One region of the Marinobacterium sp. MBR-111 genome, then DNA from elsewhere that is predicted to be linked to it. Evidence: predicted binding sites of a transcription regulator. Region 1 holds the regulator's gene; each other region holds the start of a gene.
The links. Region 1 encodes FliA, which starts transcription of late flagellar genes. Its sites were predicted from a motif close to CTAAAGTTNNNNNNNNNNCNGCCGATA; they were not measured.

Region 1 (5,899 bases):
TCACCGAGCCGACGCCGGTAGCGGACCGCAGCGCAAATCGCCAGATCGATGACGAAGATGATGAAGATCTGCGCTCCATTCTTGAGTCGCTTCGTGCCCGCAACCGCCAGCGGGAAGTACCCTCTCCGCCTTCCCGTCAGGTTGAAACGCCCCGTCCCGCGTCACGACCTGTTGAGAGTGATACCCTGCCTGCGGATGACGATGCGTTGCTGAGTATGCAGCAGGAAATTCAAGAGCTGCGTAATATGCTGCAGCAGCAGGTGGCGCGTCCCGAACCGGCTGCGCCTGTGTTTGCCATGCCTGCCGCAGCCCCAGTGCAGGAAAGATCAGCTGTACACGCCCGCCTGGAGCAGCTGGGCCTCGGTTCACAGTTGGTACAGCAGCTGATGAGCGGTGTGGAGCCTGAGCTTGCCGCTGACAAGGCCTGGCGCAATGCGCTCGCTCGCCTTTCGGATGCTTTGCCGGTGCTGGGTGAAGAGCTGGTGGAGCGTGGCGGCATGATCGCCTTTGTCGGCCCTACCGGTGTCGGCAAAACCACCACCATCGGCAAGCTGGCTGCTCGTCATGTGCTGCAGCACGGCAGCTCCAGTGTGGCACTGGTTACCACGGACTGTTTCCGCATCGCGGCTCATGAGCAGCTGAAAACCTTTGGCCGTATTCTGGATGTGCCTGTTCGCGTGGTGGATGAAAACCATAGCCTGGAAGAAGTGCTGCAAAGTCTTCGCAACAAGCGTCTGGTGCTGATTGATACCGCTGGCATGAGTGCATCCGACCCACAGGGTCTGGTGCAGATGCAGATGCTTTCCAGTGTCACTGTTCGCCTGAAAAAGTTGCTGGTGCTGTCCTGCTCCAGTCAGCGCCAGTTGATGCGTAGTGCGTTCGACAACTATCGAGAGCTGGGTCTGAACGGTTGTGTGCTCAGCAAGACAGATGAGTCGGGCAGCCTGGGTGAGGCGCTTACGCTGGCAATCGAAAAGCAGCTGCCGATCGCCTATGTGACTGATGGGCAGAAAATTCCGGATGATATCGGTATCGCCAAGCGGCATGATCTGGTCAGCCGTGCCGTGGTGATTGCACAGAAATCGGGGGAGCATGATGCAGATCAAGCTTCCGGCAGTTCATTATTCAGGGCGGGTTGAGGAGTCATTTGATGAAGCAGACCCACCCGGTCAAGGTGATAGCAGTAACGGGCGGCAAGGGAGGCGTTGGCAAGACCAATGTGTCGGTCAATCTGGCCACCGCTCTCAGTGAAATGGGGCAGCGGGTGGTGCTGATGGATGCTGACCTGGGCCTTGCCAATGTAGACGTGATGCTCGGGCTGAGAGCGCAACGCAACATTTCGGATGTGCTTGCAGGCAACTGCAGTCTCAAGGAAGTTATGGTGCCGGCAGGGGATAATTTCTGGATAGTGCCGGCGGCTTCGGGGACGCAGGAAATGACGGCTCTAAGCGCCCATGAGCATGCAGAGTTGATCCACGCCTTTAACGACATTGCCGATGAGCTGGATGTATTGGTTATTGACACTGCGGCTGGAATCTCGGACTCGGTGGTCAGCTTTGTGCGTGCCGCTCAGGAGGTGCTGGTGGTGGTCTGTGATGAGCCTACTTCGATTACCGACGCCTATGCACTGATCAAGCTTTTGAATCGTGACTATCAGATGACACGCTTTCGAGTGTTGGCCAATATGGTCAGAACGGAATCCGAAGGACGTAATATGTTCAATAAACTGTTGACGGTGACCGACAGATTCCTGGATGTTACGCTTCAATACGTTGGCTCAATCCCTTATGATGAAACGGTGCGCAAGGCTGTACAGAGACAAAAGGCTGTTTTGAAAGCCTTTCCCAAGGACAAGGCCGCATTGGCCTATCGCCAGTTGGCGAACAAGGTGGACAGCTGGCCGGTCAGTTCCAGCCCACGTGGGCACCTTGAATTCTTTGTCGAGCGGCTCGTGCAGGGAGCGCGGGCACACTGAAAAGAAGCGTATATGTACAACGAACTGGAGTTTAAGTCAGGGCAGGAGCTGATCGAGGAGTACACCCCTCTGGTGCGCCGTATTGCGCATCATCTGCTGGCGCGCCTGCCGTCCCATGTTGTGCTGGACGACTTGCTTCAGGCGGGCATGATGGGGCTGCTCGAAGCTGCCAAACGTTACGACTCCAGCAAGGGTGCCAGTTTTGAAACCTATGCTGGTATTCGTATCCGCGGTGCCATTATCGATGAGGTACGGCGGGGTGACTGGACGCCAAGATCAGTACACCGTAATGGGCGCCGGGTCAGCGAAGCGATTGCCCAGGTTGAAAACCGGACCGGTCGTGATGCTACAGACGTAGAAGTTGCGACCGAAATGGGAATAGGGGTTGCCGAGTACCATGCCCTGCTGCAGGATTCACTCGACAGCCGCCTGTTCAGCTATGATCAGTTGACTGACAGCTCCGAAGAAACACCCTCGGAGCAGTTTGTTGCCTCTGATCCAGACCCTGGGCATGCCCATGAAGGGGAAGGATTCAGGCAGGCGCTGGCGCAGGCGATAGGTGTCTTGCCAGAGCGTGAGCGGCTTGTGCTGTCGCTGTATTATGATGAAGAGCTGAACCTTAAAGAGATAGGACAGATTCTTGGGGTGAGTGAGTCGCGCGTGAGCCAGATCCATAGCCAGGCTGCGCTGAGGCTCAGGGGCCGGCTAAGGGATTGGCGCTGACCGATTGTGGTCTGGAATAAGGACGACTCTTGAAGGTGTTTTCTGAACTGGGAGAAGTGTCTTGAAGAAAGACATCAAAATTCTCGTTGTGGATGATTTCTCCACAATGAGGCGCATCATAAAAAACCTGCTGCGGGACCTTGGTTTTACCAATGTCGACGAGGCTGACGACGGCAAGACGGCGTTGCCGATTCTCAAGCAGGGAGGTATCGACTTCCTCATTACCGACTGGAATATGCCGGAAATGACCGGTATAGACCTGCTCAAGGCAGTCCGAGCCGATCCTGCTCTGGCTTCCATTCCGGTACTGATGGTAACGGCAGAGGCCAAGCGCGAGCAGATTATTGCGGCAGCACAGGCCGGTGTGAACGGTTATGTCGTAAAACCGTTCACGGCCGCCGTGTTGAAAGAGAAGATCGACAAGATCTTCGAGCGTATCGAGGGTTAACCGGAAGCGGGGAAGGCAGATGGCAGCGCAAACGGCCAGTAAAGTGGACTTCAACGGCTTCGATGAGTTTCTGCGTAGCCGTGCCCAGGCACTGGTGTCCGAACTTGAGGCCGGCAACATGGCAGAGGCGATGGGGCTTATCAATGAGCTTCAGTTTGCCCGTCACCAGGTGTTCTATAACGAGGTCGGTCACCTGACGCGCGGCCTGCATGAGGCGATCAAGTCATTTTCCAGCGATGTCGGCGAAAAAATGCCGAGCGATGCGGAAAGTACGGTCTCGGCCATCGGTGATGCTTCAGATCGACTCAATTACGTGATTGAGCTCACTGAAAAAAATGCCCATGAAACCATGGATCGTGTGGATCGATCACTCAGCCTGGTTGATAAGCTGGATCAGCAGAGTGAACGTTTCAAGGATCTGCTGTTGCTGGTAGGGCAGCTTGAGGGTGAGTTCGAGGCATTGAACGGGGTTTATGATCGCACCTGCAGCCTCAAGGATCAGTCCGAGAAAACCATTACTGAACTGCGCACAACTTTGACTGATATCCTCGTCTCCCAGGGGGTTCAGGACATAACCGGTCAGTTGATCCGCCGAGTTATCACGCTGGTGACTCAAGTTGAGGGTCAGTTGGTCAAACTGATGGATATGGCGGCCAGAGTAGAACGGCTGAGCAGCCTGGAGAGTGCAGAGGATATAGCAGCCTCTGATGACAAGCCGGTACGCCGGAAGGGCCACGCGGCTGAACAAGAACAAAAACATGATCCTATCCGGGCGGAAGGGCCCCAGCTTCCGACAGGGAAAACAGATACGCTGTGTGATCAGGACGATGTTGATGACCTGCTTTCCAGCCTGGGATTTTGATAGGAGCTCCCTATGAGTTTGGATGTTGATCAGGAAATACTGGAAGACTTTCTCGTCGAAGCCGGCGAGATACTTGAGCAGCTGTCTGAGCAGCTTGTCGATCTTGAGCAGCGCCCCGATGACAAGGATCTGCTGAACGCAATCTTTCGCGGTTTCCATACCGTCAAGGGTGGTGCCGGCTTCCTGCAGCTGGAAGCGATGGTTGAATGCTGTCACAAGGCGGAAAACCTGTTTGACCTGCTGCGCAACGGTGAACTGAGTATCAGCTCCGAACTGATGGATGTGGTGTTGCAGGCACTTGATGCCGTCAATGCCATGTTTGAAGCGGTACGCGGTGGTGAAGAACCCCAGCATGCATCGCCTGCATTGCTGCAGCGTTTGCAGGACTTTGCTGAAGGGCGTGGTGAAACAGCACCGTCTGCACCGGCACCGGCAGCTGCCAGCACTCCAAAACCGGCAGAGCCTGTCCCCCAAGCATCAGCCCCTGTTAACCCAAACACACCGAACGATGAATTCGAGATGCTGCTGGGTGATCTGGCGGGCAGCCACCAGCAAAGTGAATCTGAGTCGGGTGGCGATGAGCTTATCACTGAAGACGAATTCGAGGCGTTGCTGGACGAGCTGCATGGCCCCGGCAAAGCGCCGAAAATTGAAGCGGCCGCGGCTGTACCGGCAACCAACAGCGATGGTGAATTGATCACCGACGATGAATTTGAAGCGCTGCTGGATGAACTTCAGTCCAGTGGCCAGGGTGCCTTTGCTCATATGCCGGATGCAGAGCAGGCCAAACCGGCCGCTGCATCCGTTGCGCCTGCGCCGGCCTCGGCTGAGCCACCGCCTCCCCCCTCTGCCGAGCCAGTCGCTACTGTTGCGGATGACGCCAAAGAAGTGAAAGGCAAACCCGCTGCTGGCAACAAGCCGGCAGCCGAAAGCAACGTTCGCGTTGATACCCGCCTGCTCGACAAGATCATGAATATGGTCGGTGAGCTGGTGCTGGTGCGTAACCGTCTGGTGCGCCTCGGCGGTGCCCGTGAAGATGAAGAGATGGGCAAGGCGCTGGGCACGCTGGATATGGTGACTGCCGACCTGCAAACCTCGGTCATGAAGACGCGCATGCAGCCGGTGAAGAAAGTGTTTGGCCGCTTCCCGCGCTTGATCCGTGACCTGTCGCGCAACCTCAAAAAAGAGGTTCGGCTCGAGCTGCGCGGTGAAGAAACCGACCTGGACAAAAACCTGGTGGAAGCCCTGGCGGATCCGTTGATCCACCTGGTGCGCAACTCGGTGGACCATGGCATAGAGCCGCCCGAGCAGCGTGCAGCCGTGGGCAAGCCGCGTGAAGGTAATGTCCTGCTGTCGGCCGAGCAGGAAGGTGACCACATTCTGCTGATCATTCAGGATGATGGCGCCGGTATGGACCCGGAAGTGCTGCGTAATCTGGCAGTGAAACGCGGCATGATGGATGTCGAGGCTGCGCGCCGCCTGACCGATCAGGAGTGTTTCAACCTGATCTTCCAGGCCGGTTTCTCCACCAAGACCGAAGTGTCCGATGTATCCGGTCGCGGTGTCGGCATGGACGTGGTGAAAACCAAGATCACCCAGCTCAACGGTACCCTCAGCATCGACTCGGTACTGGGACAGGGCACCCGGATTGCGATTCAGGTTCCGCTGACGCTGGCGATCATGCCGACGCTGATGGTGGTGCTGGAAGAGCAAGCCTTTGCCTTGCCGTTGGTCAACGTCAACGAAATCTTCAATCTGGACCTGACCAAAACCAATATTGTGGACGGACAGCAGGTGATCATCGTCCGCGATCAGGCTCTGCCGCTGTTCCATCTCAAGCGCTGGCTGGTGAAGGGGCATGAAAATGCACCGCTGCCGGATCAGGGCCATG
Region 2 (5,899 bases), on a different contig from region 1:
TCTCCCTACAACGCAAAAAGGCAGCCAGAGCTGCCGAAAAAACGACCATTCTATGAGTAGCTACCGCGTTTGGCAATTTAATCCTGCTGCCACAAGGTAACAAAATGGTCTCCAACGACTTGAAAAAGTATGGTCTTTCCTCGATAAACAGTAAACAGATTTCCGCCGGGTTGTGATGGCTAAGTTGAGTGATTTGGTGGGTTATATGGTAGACTGTTGCTCACCGGCACAGTCCGACAAGTGTTAACCAAAGGTGTTTTTAAATGAGTGTAGTCGACACAATCAAAGAACAGATCGAAAACAATGCCATCCTGCTGTACATGAAAGGTACGCCGAGGTTCCCGCAGTGTGGTTTTTCTTCGCGTGCGGTTGAAGCCATCATGTCCTGCGGTGAGCGCTTTGCCTTCGTTAATATCCTCGAAAATCAGGATATCCGTGCCGAGCTGCCCAAGTATGCCAACTGGCCGACATTTCCGCAGTTGTGGATCAACGGTGAGCTGGTTGGGGGGTGTGACATCATTTGCGAGATGGCTGAAAGTGGCGAGCTGAAAGAGATGATTCAGGCGGCGGCCAAGGATACCGGTGAGGCTGAGGCCTAAGGCAAGTAGTTGTATACAGCAACGCATTATCGAAGCATGACTGATGCTGTATTGAGAGAGCTGGGCCAGTCCTTCAACCATCGATGGCAGTTCAGTTGATCAGTTGAAGATCAACTGGAAAGTAAATGGCTGCGGTGAGTGTGTGAATGGGCTGGTCCCTTGAGTCTTCTTCCAGCTCCACGATTTTGATGCCTGGATGTCTCTCAAACCGGTGTTAAACGAAGAAACAATAGTCAATTAATTCGGATGACTAAGCTTTCATTTGGGCTTCCCAGGAACTCTTGTTGAGTTCGATTCTTGTCAATAATCGCAATATATGGCACGCGAAACTCCAGTGTTTGCCATGCCTCGAGGTTGGTTGACTCCAAAGCAGGGCGCATGTCTTCTTTGTCCCTGCACCAGGCGCTGTCATGGGCGATAACTGCAAATACTTGGAACGACTCGCGGTTCATTATGTTCTGGAATGAGTCTACGAGTGGTTCCTGGTGTCGGTAAGGCTCACACGTATCCTGGTGTTGAAGTACTACGGCACTTTGATCGTTCCCAAGCCCGATCAAGGTTAGTCCTCTACTGAGTTCCATGTCGCTTGTGCCTGTCTCTATGCGTGAGTTGCCGGAAGGCGAGCTGGAGGAAACCAGGGTGAAAGATGAATTAATGGATGAATCATAATCGATGACATCTGCTGTCCCGTAACGATCAAGAAACAACAATTGTTGCCGCTGCTCAGCGTACAGTTTACCGGCCCCCCTAGCCTTATAGGCCAATAGCTCTTCTTCCAATTGGTACTTGGAAAAATGTATTTTCTCTCTGAGTGCTAAGCGTTTGAAGGGCTCGTCTGCACCAAGTGCACCATAGGACATGCAGAATAAGGTATCGCTCAGAGGGGAGTCGGGGTTGATATTTTTTTCCCGGGGCAATGGTCCACCAAAATAAAAAGCTGTTCCGGTGCTAGGTCGGAAACCTGATAAGACAAAGATGGGTCTTCTATTGATGGGAAGCGGACTTCTCTGACATGCAGGTCTGCGTTGAGAAGTATCAGTGCCGGGAAATCAAGCACCCGCTGTCCCAAAAAAAGCTTCTGAGAGTTTGGCTGTACAGTAATGCCTGCTTCTAATTGTGGAAATGACCATAGGGATTTAAAAAAATTCCTGTAGCTTGTAAGGGTGTCATCTAGAGATGCGTGTGCTTCGGTAAGTGTAGGTGTGTTTTTTTCCAGTAATGAGCGCCCCATTCCCAGAACCCGGATTGGACTGCCAAGCAATTGTAGAATTGTTGGTCCAGTATCCAGCGTAGATCCTGGTTTACTGATCTGATCACCAGAGTGGTTTGGGGCAAACATCATGAGCAAGTTACGACGGGGGGATTGGTTTAAGAGTCCAGAAGCAGTGTTTTGCATTGCCAAATGATCGGATGCTACAACGATAATGGTGTTGTCTGCTGCCTTGCTTGAAAGTAGTCGGCGTATAAATGATGAAGCCAAACGGTCTGCGCAATGAACAGCATTCAGCATCGGATTTTTTCCATCGGCATACTGTACCTCCTTGCATGTGCTTGACTGGAGGCCTGATGGATGGTGTGTGTCAAGAGTAAGCATAAATAAACCAAAAGGTTGGTTTTTGGTGCTTAACTCCTCAAAGCGTTGATATGCCAAATCGTAAAGTGTGTCATCGAAAAGGCCCCAGGATGATGTGTATAAGGGGTCTTTGAGTGTGTGATGTAACTCCTGTAATCCTTCAATACGCTGAAAATTATGAGTTTTATAAAAGCGCCCTTTACCAGCAAAATTTAGATGCGCACCGCCAAGGTAGTTTAATTCATAATTATGTTTGGATAGTAAGTCACCCAGGCAATTTGCTCTTGGGAGAAACTGATCCATATTGCCCATTGCATTGCCATTTGCGGGTGTTATCAAAGGCACGCCACACTGTGAAGCTGTGATTCCCGCAATTGTCCAGCCGGTTCCGTATGCCTGTCGTATATCTGTGAAGCTTATGGCTTGCTGTTCAAGGGCTTTCAGTTCTGGAAGCAGGTTAGGAAAAATTTTTTCATTAAAATAGGTGCGCTCAAGTGACTCTAAATAAATGAAAACCAAATTCTTTGGGTTTTCAGGTAAGGAGGCTTTCTTTATGTCTATATAATCAGAGGGTGTACCACTCTGGTTTGAGTAAAAAGCTCTTCCAATGTCCAAAAATGTGGGGTTTGTGGCTAAAGCTGTAATGAAGAATGCTATGCTGGTCGAATAGCGTATGAGGTTTGCGTGGTTGGTATTATGGCTTTTCCTATAGAGAAGGGTGCTCATTAATAAAATGGATAGGAGATATGCTGTACTGAGCGCTATTAGGTAAGAGAATTCTTTAAGGCCGGCGCCTTCCATGTCAGTGTTTAAGTGATAAAGGACCGATTCGTTGACTCCTGATCCGGTTAAATGATCAGCAACAAAATAGAAACCAAGTAAAAAAAGTTGAAAAAAGCATAGTAATGCCAATATCACTCGCATGGGGATGGTGCGAATTGATTTGAAGCTTAAAGCTATTGCGGTCAGAGAGAGTAAAGTGGACAAGAGGGTCATTGGTAGCCTCTAGTGGCTAGAACCATGTCCCAGCCGCCCATGTCTTTCCAGGTGTTAACAATGGCGCAGAACAGCTCTGCTGTCTTGACGGTGTCATATAGCGCTGAGTGCGCCTGTTTGCCGTCAAAGTCGATGCCGGCCATGTTGCAGGCCTTTGCCAAAACGGTCTGGCCGTAGGCCAGTCCTGCCAGCGAGACGGTATCGAAGGTGGAAAACGGGTGAAAAGGGTTGCGCTTGATACCGGCTCGATCAGCTGCGTTGGTAACAAACCCGTGGTCGAACGATGCATTGTGGCCCACAAGAACGGCCCGCTTGCATCCGTGTGACTTGATCGATTTTCGGATCGGCTTGAAAATTTGCTCAAGTGCCTCCTCTTCAGGCAGGGCGTTACGCTCCGGGTCGTGAGGGTCGATTCCGGTAAAGTCCAGAGCGGACTGCTCCAGATTGGCACCCGGAAATGGATGTACGTTCGCATCGTAGCTCTGATCGATCATCAGGTAGCCGTTCTCATCCATCGTAAGCGTGACGGCCGCGATTTCCAGCAGAGCATCGGTACGCGGGTTGAAGCCGGCGGTTTCGACGTCAATAACGACCGGCAGAAAACCGCGAAAACGATCTGCCATTGGATGAGGGGCTGAATTGCGTTGAGTCAACGAAAGTCCTTATTGCAGCAGGTGATTGGCCGCAGGCATTCTAACAGTCTGGGTAGTGGCGTCAAAATGAGAGTTAAAGTGCCTGCGGCTGGTGCCGATACTTGAATGCTGACCTGATTGTCGGGAGAGACCGAATTGAAATATCCCAGTATGGCCCTGCTATTGCTCCTGTTGCTGCCGGGATGGGCGCAGGCCGTTGTGTTTCGGGCATCAATCGATCAGTCTGTGTGGGAGATGGAAACTTCGCGTTTTTTTTGTCGCTTGAGCCAGTCTGTACCTGCGTTCGGCCGAGCCGTGTTCGAGCATGAGGCGGGTGAACCGTTGCGTTTCAGGCTGCAGCCCACGCAAACCTTTCAGCTAAGCGGGTCTGCCATGCTGGTGGCGCAGGCATCGCCCTGGCAGCCGGGGGAGGCTCCGTTCAACATCGCGGAAGTGGAAGTGGATCAGCAATCGGGTGTGCTCGAGTTGGACAGTGAGGCGGCCAGTCAGATGCTGGTTGCGCTGCATCGTGGCATGACCCCAACCTTTTCCAGTGAGCGCTGGTATCAGAGTGATGAGCCGGTTCAGATTGGTATTTCGGCAGCCAATTTCAAATCAGCCTACGATGATTATTTGGGCTGTCTTGATACGTTGCTGCCGGTAAATTATCGTCAGGTGGCACGTACGGCGTTGCTGTTCCCTTCTGCTGCTTGGCAGTTGTCCGATGCAACGCGTGAGCGGCTCGACTTGATTGCCCTTTATATCAAGACCGATGACAGTGTGCATTCAGTGTATGTGGATGGCCACTCAGACAATTACGGTCGGCGTCTGTTGAACCGTGATCTGTCCAAGCGCAGGGCCGAGGAGGTGACGCGTTATCTGGTCAGTCAAGGAGTGTCGGAAGATATGATCACCACTCGCTATCACGGTGAACGCTATCCGGTCGTGCCCAACAATACGGCAGAAAATCGGGCACGGAACCGTCGTGTGGCGATCCGGCTTGAGCGCGAATAGAGGCTGTTCAGCGCCTTTGTGCTTTCTGGTATGATACTCGCCTTTGTGCCGAGTGATTTGTTTCCGTGTGCCGGTCGTGGTGACCGGCACACTCAGTTTCTGGAGCAGCAACATGTCCGATATAAAAAAGGTCGTACTGGCGTATTCGGGTGGGCTTGATACCTCCGTCATCGTGCGCTGGTTGCAGGATACCTATAACTGCGAAGTGGTGACCTTTACTGCCGATCTGGGGCAGGGTGAAGAGGTAGAGCCTGCACGTGCAAAAGCCGAAGCGCTGGGCGTGAAAGAGATCTACATTGAAGACCTGCGTGAAGAGTTTGTGCGTGACTTCGTATTCCCGATGTTTCGTGCCAATGCCATCTACGAAGGTGAATACCTGCTCGGTACGTCGATTGCGCGTCCGTTGATCGCCAAGCGGTTGATTGAAATTGCCAATGAGACCGGTGCTGATGCGATCTCCCATGGCGCTACTGGCAAGGGTAACGACCAGGTGCGTTTTGAGCTGGGTGCATATGCGCTGAAGCCGGGCGTGAAAGTGATTGCACCCTGGCGCGAGTGGGATCTGACGTCCCGTGAAACGCTGATGGCGTACTGCGAAGAGCGTAATATTCCGGTGGACTTCAGCAAGAACAAGAAGAAGTCGCCTTACTCCATGGATGCCAACCTGCTGCATATTTCCTACGAAGGCGGCATTCTGGAAGATCCCTGGGCTGAAGCCGAGGAAGATATGTGGCGCTGGAGCGTCAGCCCCGAGCAGGCACCGGATGAGCCGACCTACCTGGTACTGACCTACCGCAATGGCGACATCGTGGCTATCGATGGCAAAGAGATGAGCCCGGCAACTGTACTGGAATATCTGAACAAGGTGGGTGGTGCCAACGGTGTTGGCCGTCTCGACATCGTTGAAAACCGCTTTGTCGGTATGAAGTCCCGTGGCTGCTACGAGACGCCGGGGGGCACCATCATGATGAAGGCTCACCGTGCCATCGAGTCGATCACTCTGGACCGCGAAGCAGCCCACCTGAAAGACGAACTGATGCCGCGTTACGCCGAGATCATCTACAACGGCTTCTGGTGGTCGGAAG
Region 3 (5,899 bases), on a different contig from region 1:
GTAGATATCTGCTGCATAAAGTCACTGGTATCGGCAGGACTTGTTGGATCCTGGTTTTGCAACTGTGCAATCAACAGCTTCATGAACATTTGACGGTCTTCAGAAACAGAGTCAGTCGCCGTGGATTGAGACTGGTTCTTCTGATTGATCTGATCGTAGATGTTGTTACTGCCGACGCCGTTTACATTGCTCATGGCGCTATCCTCTTACTGACCTTATTGCCCCAGCGTCAATGTACGCTGCAGCATCTGTTTGGCCGTATTCATAATATCGGCGTTGATCTGGAAGGAGCGTGAGGCCGAAATCATGTCGGCCATCTCTTCCACCACGTTTACATTCGGGTACCAGATATAGCCGTTTTCATCGGCCATCGGGTGATTCGGTTCATATGCCATGCGCAGAGGCGAGTCGCTTTCAATGATCTCTTTTACGTCTACGCCCTGACCTGGCACCAACGTTTGCAGGTGATCGGGCAGGTGTTCGATCTGCGTTTCTTTCAGCGCGAATACCGGCTTGCGGGCGCGGTAGGTTTCCGCTTCGCTGGAACTGATGCTCTCCGCATTGGCCATGTTACTGGCGGTGGTGTTAAGCCGCACTGTTTGCGCTGTCATGGCGGAGCCCGCGATGTTGAAAACGTTACTCAACGACATGTTTATTCACCCTTGATTGCACGTGTCAGCCCCTGGAACTTGCTGTTCAGAAACTGAAAGGACGCTTGATAACGGAGCGCATTGTCTGTGTAGCGAGCCATCTCTTCCTGGGTCTCTACCGTATTGCCATCTACTGACGGCTGGTTCGGAATACGGAACATCAGGTCAGCCGCGGCATCCGGTGACAAAAACTCGGATTGATGACCGGATGCCGTTTTCTTCAACGACAGATTGGCGCCAGCGGTTTCACCTTCGAGCACGGCACTAAAATCCAGATCACGGGCCTTGTAGTTGGGCGTATCCGCATTGGCAATATTGTTGGCCAGCACCTCAGCCCGTCGCGCTCTGAGTATCAGGGCGTTTTCATGAATCCCCAGTGCTGAGTCAAAGTTGATCGCCATTGCCGCTTATCCGTTACAGGTTGCTATATCTGTAATTAAGCAAGCAACGTGCCAGTAGCGAAAAAAACCCGTGATGGGTGGCTTTGGGAAAGTTCGGACAGTTTCAGGGAGGCAATATACAGCGGCAAGCGGCAAGGCTGTACCGCTACAAATAGTGCCGAGCGGCAAAGGGCGGCAAGACTGCCGCTCAGTTTTCAGATTGCCTGGTAGATAATACCGGGGCGGCAGTGGATCATTTTATACAAGTCAGACAGGCCTGAGAGAGACTCGGAAGCACCCAGCAGCAGATACCCCCCCGGGCGCAGCTGCTTGTGCATTTTGCGCAGGATTTCGAGTTTTACATCTGACGAGAAGTAGATCAGCACATTGCGGCAAAAAATCAGATCAAACTGCCCCAGTGAACTGTAAGGCCCAAGCAGGTTGAGGCTTTGAAAGCGCACCCGGCTCTTGATGTGGGGTTTGATACCCCAGCTGCCGGTGGGTGATGACTCAAAGTAGCGGTGCAGCCGCTCCTGAGACAGACCACGCCCCAACGCCAGCATTTCATATTCACCCCGTCGTGCCTGATCCAGCACCGTGGTGGAAATATCAGTCGCCAGTATTTCTTCGCCGGACGAAAAAGCCCCGGCATGACTCTGTTTGAACTCGTCAATCACCATACTGATGGAGTACGGCTCTTGCCCGGTGGAGCAGGCCGCAGACCAGATTCGCAGCTTCTGAAAGCGACTTTTCTCATGCAGCTCAGGCAGAAGCTTATTACGCAATATTTCGTAGGGATGAATATCACGAAACCAGAGGGTTTCGTTGGTGGTCATGGCGTCAATTACCTGCTCTTTCAGGCTGTTGCCACCCGCTCTGCCAAGACGTGCCACCAGCTCACTGAGGCTTGAACACCCTTGCTGCTGCATGATCTTGCCCAAGCGGCTTTGGACCAGGTACTGCTTGTGTTCAGCCAGCAGAATGCCGCAGCTTTTTTCAAGAAAGCTGCTGAACTCACGGAATTCCGCTGGTGTAATACTAAAGCTGCTGCTCACCCGGAGACGCTCCCCGTCAGCCTTGTTCGACCTGACGGATACGGTTGACTACCACTCCGGCCAGATCGTTCGGGTTGAATTTGGCCAGGAAACCGTCGGCCCCTACCTTTTTCACCATCGATACATTGAAACCGCCACTCAGTGAAGTGTGTAGCACCACATGCAGTTTAGACATGCGCTGGTCTTCACGGATCATGGAGGTCAGGGTGTAGCCGTCCATTTCAGGCATTTCGATATCAGAAATCACCATCAGGAAAAAGCTTTCAACATCCACCCCTTTTTCGACCAACCCTTTCAACAGATCAAGCGCCTGACGCCCATTGTTGGCAATCGAAACCTTCACGCCAAGGTCTTCCAGGCTGCGCTGCATCTGATTGCGCGCCACGGCCGAATCATCGACGATCAGAACGTGGCGCTGGCGCGCGCGGGCGCGATCATCCTGAGTCGCTACTTCATCGCTGACATCAGTGGACATCGGGTACAGGTCCGCGAGGATCTGTTCTACATCCAGAATCTCAACCAGCTTGCCTTCGTACTCGAAAACAGCCGTCAGGTAGTTCTCGTTACCGATCTCTTTCGGCGGGGCCATGATCTGGTCCCACTGAGTATTCAGGATACGGTCAACCTTGCGCACCATGAAGGCAAGCGTACGGCGGTTATACTCGGCCACAATCAGGAAGGTTTTGGGCAGATCCTCTTCCGGGATCGGCCTGCGACCAATCGCTTCAGACAGATCAAGTACCGGGATGGTTTCGCCGCGGATATGCGCCATCCCCTTGATTGCACTGGTCTGGCGCGGCACTTCAGTCAGATCCGGACACTGCAGCACTTCTCGTACCTTGAATACGTTAATGCCGTAGCGCTGATTGGTTTCCAGCCCGAAAAGCAACAGTTCAAGACGGTTCTGACCGACCATCTGCGTGCGCAGGTTTACAGTATCCAGGATCCCTGACATGATTTAACCAACCCCGAGGTCGCTAACAATGAGTTTCGCCCGGCTTCGAAAGCCAGGACACCCGCGTGAATAATATCAATTTAACACCAGTTGCCACTGTTTTTGCCATAGTCTGCATCCTGATGCTGCCTTTTTCGGCCTATGCAGATGATACCGCAGCACGGATCAACTTGCAGGTGACTGAAGCCATTAAACAACACTTGTTGTCTAAAGTACCAGACAGCCGGGTCGAGGTCAGCCTGAACCCGGTAAATCAGCACCTGCAACTCGCACCCTGTGAAGCTCCCGTTCATGTAACACTGCCCTTCCACAGTGGTGAGCGCATCACCGCAAAAGCCAGTTGCAGCACACCACGCTGGAGCCTTTTTGTCACCGGCCGAGTTAAGCAGTATAAAGCGATTGTGGTCGCTGCAACGCCAATCGTCAAAGGCAGCCGTATAAGCGCCGGGAAATTGCAGCTGCGGGAGCGCGATATTGCCAGTTTGTCAGGTGATTATTTTTACCGTCAGCAGGATGTCGTCGGAAGTCAGGCCCGCATCAGTATCAGCGCCGACACTCCGATCACCCCCCGCATGCTGACTCAGGCAAACGCCGTCAGCCGAGGCGATCCGGTGATAATCGAGGCATCCCGAGGCGGCGCTGTCATCCGTACCGAAGGGACTGCACGCGAAGACGGACGTATTGGCGACATAATCGATGTCATCAACAATCGCTCAGAGCGACAAATCCGTGCACGTGTAGAAGGCGGCGGTTTGGTTCGCGTTCCATGATCTCCGGTTAGCAGCCACTGGCCTGTTCCGCTATACTGCCGATTAATTCACTAATGTAAAAAACCTTAAAGTTTTACTCAGGGCGACCGATACCCTTGCATAGAACTGATTGCGAGGTAATTTAAAATGGCTATCGATTTTCCCGGCCTGTCTCCCGCCCAGTCGGCAGGCAACCGAGGTAAAGTCAGTGAGCAGCAGACCCAGGCCACCGGCAACAACACCGGAAACAAGCCTGCAGACAATACACCTGCTCGGAGCGACGACACTGTACGTATCAGTGATACAGCGCAAGCGCTGCAGCGCTCTGTGGGCGAAAACAGCGGAAACGCAGATGTGGACAGCGACCGTGTCGCTCAGATCAAGGCAGCCATCGAAGATGGCTCCTACAAGATCGATAATGAGCGTATCGCCGACCGTATGCTGCAGCTTGACAGTTTACTCGGCTGATAACTGATGACTGACCAGCCCGTCAAGGATATCAGTATCCAGTTTGGCGCCCTGATCGACCAAGGCACTGCACTATTGTCACAGCTGCAGACACTGCTCGACACAGAACTAACTGCGCTTGAGACACGCGATCTTGAACATCTCAAACAAAGCAACCAACAGAAACAGGAATGCCTGCTGGGACTTGATCGCAACATTCGTGAGCGCAATGATCTGCTGACAAAGCTTCAGGTTGAAACCAACCGCGATGCTGTCATTGTCTTCATCCGTACCCTGCCCGCGCCCGCCAGCGAATTGCTGGAGCAGGCGTGGCAGCGCCTGGAACAGTCACTGGAACAGGTACGCGTGCTAAATCAGCGCAACGAGCAGACGTTGGTACGCAGTAAACAAAATACTGACCAACTGCTGGCATTACTGCAGGGGCATGCCCAAGGCAACTCCATTTATGACCAGAAAGGTGACAAGGGTCGCTACGAAGGTCAACGCAGGCTGGGTAAAGCCTAGAAAATTTGGACTGCTGGCGGTAGAATCCACAGCCTTGAAATGCCTCAGTAGCTCAGTTGTATAGAGCAGCCCCCTCCTAAGGGGCAGGTCGCAGGTTAGAGTCCTGCCTGGGGCACCAATTAAATCAATCAGTTACGTAATTTAAACCGCTCTAGATTGATCAAAAAACCACCAAAAAGCAAAAGTGCACCAAGGTGCGCACCAAGGTTTGGTCCTTGCTTAGCAATGCAGACCTTTTTCTCTTCATGCTCCGTTATCGGTCGATAACACAGCTTTATTCAGAATATTTTGTAAGTGCGTGCCACTTCTGAGCATTCATCTCTTGACAGCTTTAGCAACAACTTCAGTCCAGTCTTATCTTTGATCCTCCTCTACAATCTCCAGCGGCACTTAGCTAACATGACTACTTAAGGATCACTAGCATAGAAGGGAGAGATACGGTGCTGGACTTTGGTAAGCTAAATACAGGACTAAGTACAAATCAGACGGACCCACGAAAAATTTTCACAACGTTGAAGCGTGACGCCCGCTTCAAGCGCCCGTTAGATGAGCAGGCGGATGTCCTAGATGAATGGTACTCACGCAGAACAGCCAAAGATTTGACCATTAAAATGAACACTGGAGGAGGCAAAACAGTAGTAGGACTTCTCTGCCTTCAAAGCTCACTCAATGAGAATATCAAACCCGCCGTATACATTACTCCTGACAATTTCCTGGTCGAACAAGTTTGTAAGGAAGCGAAAGCGTTAGGAGTCTGCACAACTGTTAACGAGAAAGATCCTGACTTCATAGCTGGCCGCTCCATTTTGGTAGCCAATGTCCACAAGCTCTTCAATGGTCGTTCCGTATTTGGTGTCGCCGAACAAAAAATACCAATTGGAAGCATCGTAATAGATGATGCACATGCTTGCCTTGGCGTCGTCTACGAACAGTTCTGTATCCAATCGACCACCGGCAGTCCAGTCTATGACGGGCTCCTTGAAATATTCGAAGAGGAGCTTAAATCACAGTCTCCATCAGGTTTACTTGATATTAAAGCTCACGACCCAAGTATTGTCATGACAGTTCCGTACTGGGCTTGGCAAGCTCGCCAAGATGATGTTGTCAGGCTATTACATACGAACAGGAACGAAGACGA

Region 2: ABIE61_RS15130 (flagellar protein MotY) is a predicted target of FliA. The motif match lies at 3,895-3,921, and genes of this name have one in related genera.
Region 3: flgM (flagellar biosynthesis anti-sigma factor FlgM) is a predicted target of FliA. The motif match lies at 3,876-3,902, and genes of this name have one in related genera.

The regions. Positions count from the first base shown of each region.
Region 1 covers NZ_JBEPQA010000016.1:78,445-84,343, reverse strand. The annotation lists gene flhF (flagellar biosynthesis GTPase FlhF) at 1-1,139, shown strand, start outside; gene ABIE61_RS12225 (MinD/ParA family protein) at 1,151-1,975, shown strand; gene ABIE61_RS12220 (RNA polymerase sigma factor FliA) at 1,988-2,698, shown strand; gene cheY (chemotaxis response regulator CheY) at 2,760-3,146, shown strand; gene ABIE61_RS12210 (protein phosphatase CheZ) at 3,166-4,008, shown strand; gene ABIE61_RS12205 (chemotaxis protein CheW) at 4,021-5,899, shown strand, end outside.
Region 2 covers NZ_JBEPQA010000025.1:13,851-19,749, forward strand. The annotation lists gene grxD (Grx4 family monothiol glutaredoxin) at 264-599, shown strand; gene ABIE61_RS15115 (hypothetical protein) at 833-1,459, opposite strand; gene ABIE61_RS15120 (sulfatase-like hydrolase/transferase) at 1,477-3,168, opposite strand; gene rnt (ribonuclease T) at 3,165-3,791, opposite strand; gene ABIE61_RS15130 (flagellar protein MotY) at 3,957-4,814, shown strand; gene ABIE61_RS15135 (argininosuccinate synthase) at 4,927-5,899, shown strand, end outside.
Region 3 covers NZ_JBEPQA010000021.1:67,113-73,011, forward strand. The annotation lists gene ABIE61_RS14130 (flagellar hook capping FlgD N-terminal domain-containing protein) at 1-194, opposite strand, end outside; gene flgC (flagellar basal body rod protein FlgC) at 216-650, opposite strand; gene flgB (flagellar basal body rod protein FlgB) at 653-1,051, opposite strand; gene ABIE61_RS14145 (CheR family methyltransferase) at 1,246-2,085, opposite strand; gene ABIE61_RS14150 (chemotaxis protein CheV) at 2,102-3,040, opposite strand; gene flgA (flagellar basal body P-ring formation chaperone FlgA) at 3,106-3,810, shown strand; gene flgM (flagellar biosynthesis anti-sigma factor FlgM) at 3,937-4,257, shown strand; gene ABIE61_RS14165 (flagella synthesis protein FlgN) at 4,264-4,761, shown strand; tRNA gene ABIE61_RS14170 (tRNA-Arg) at 4,803-4,879, shown strand; gene ABIE61_RS14175 (helicase C-terminal domain-containing protein) at 5,202-5,899, shown strand, end outside.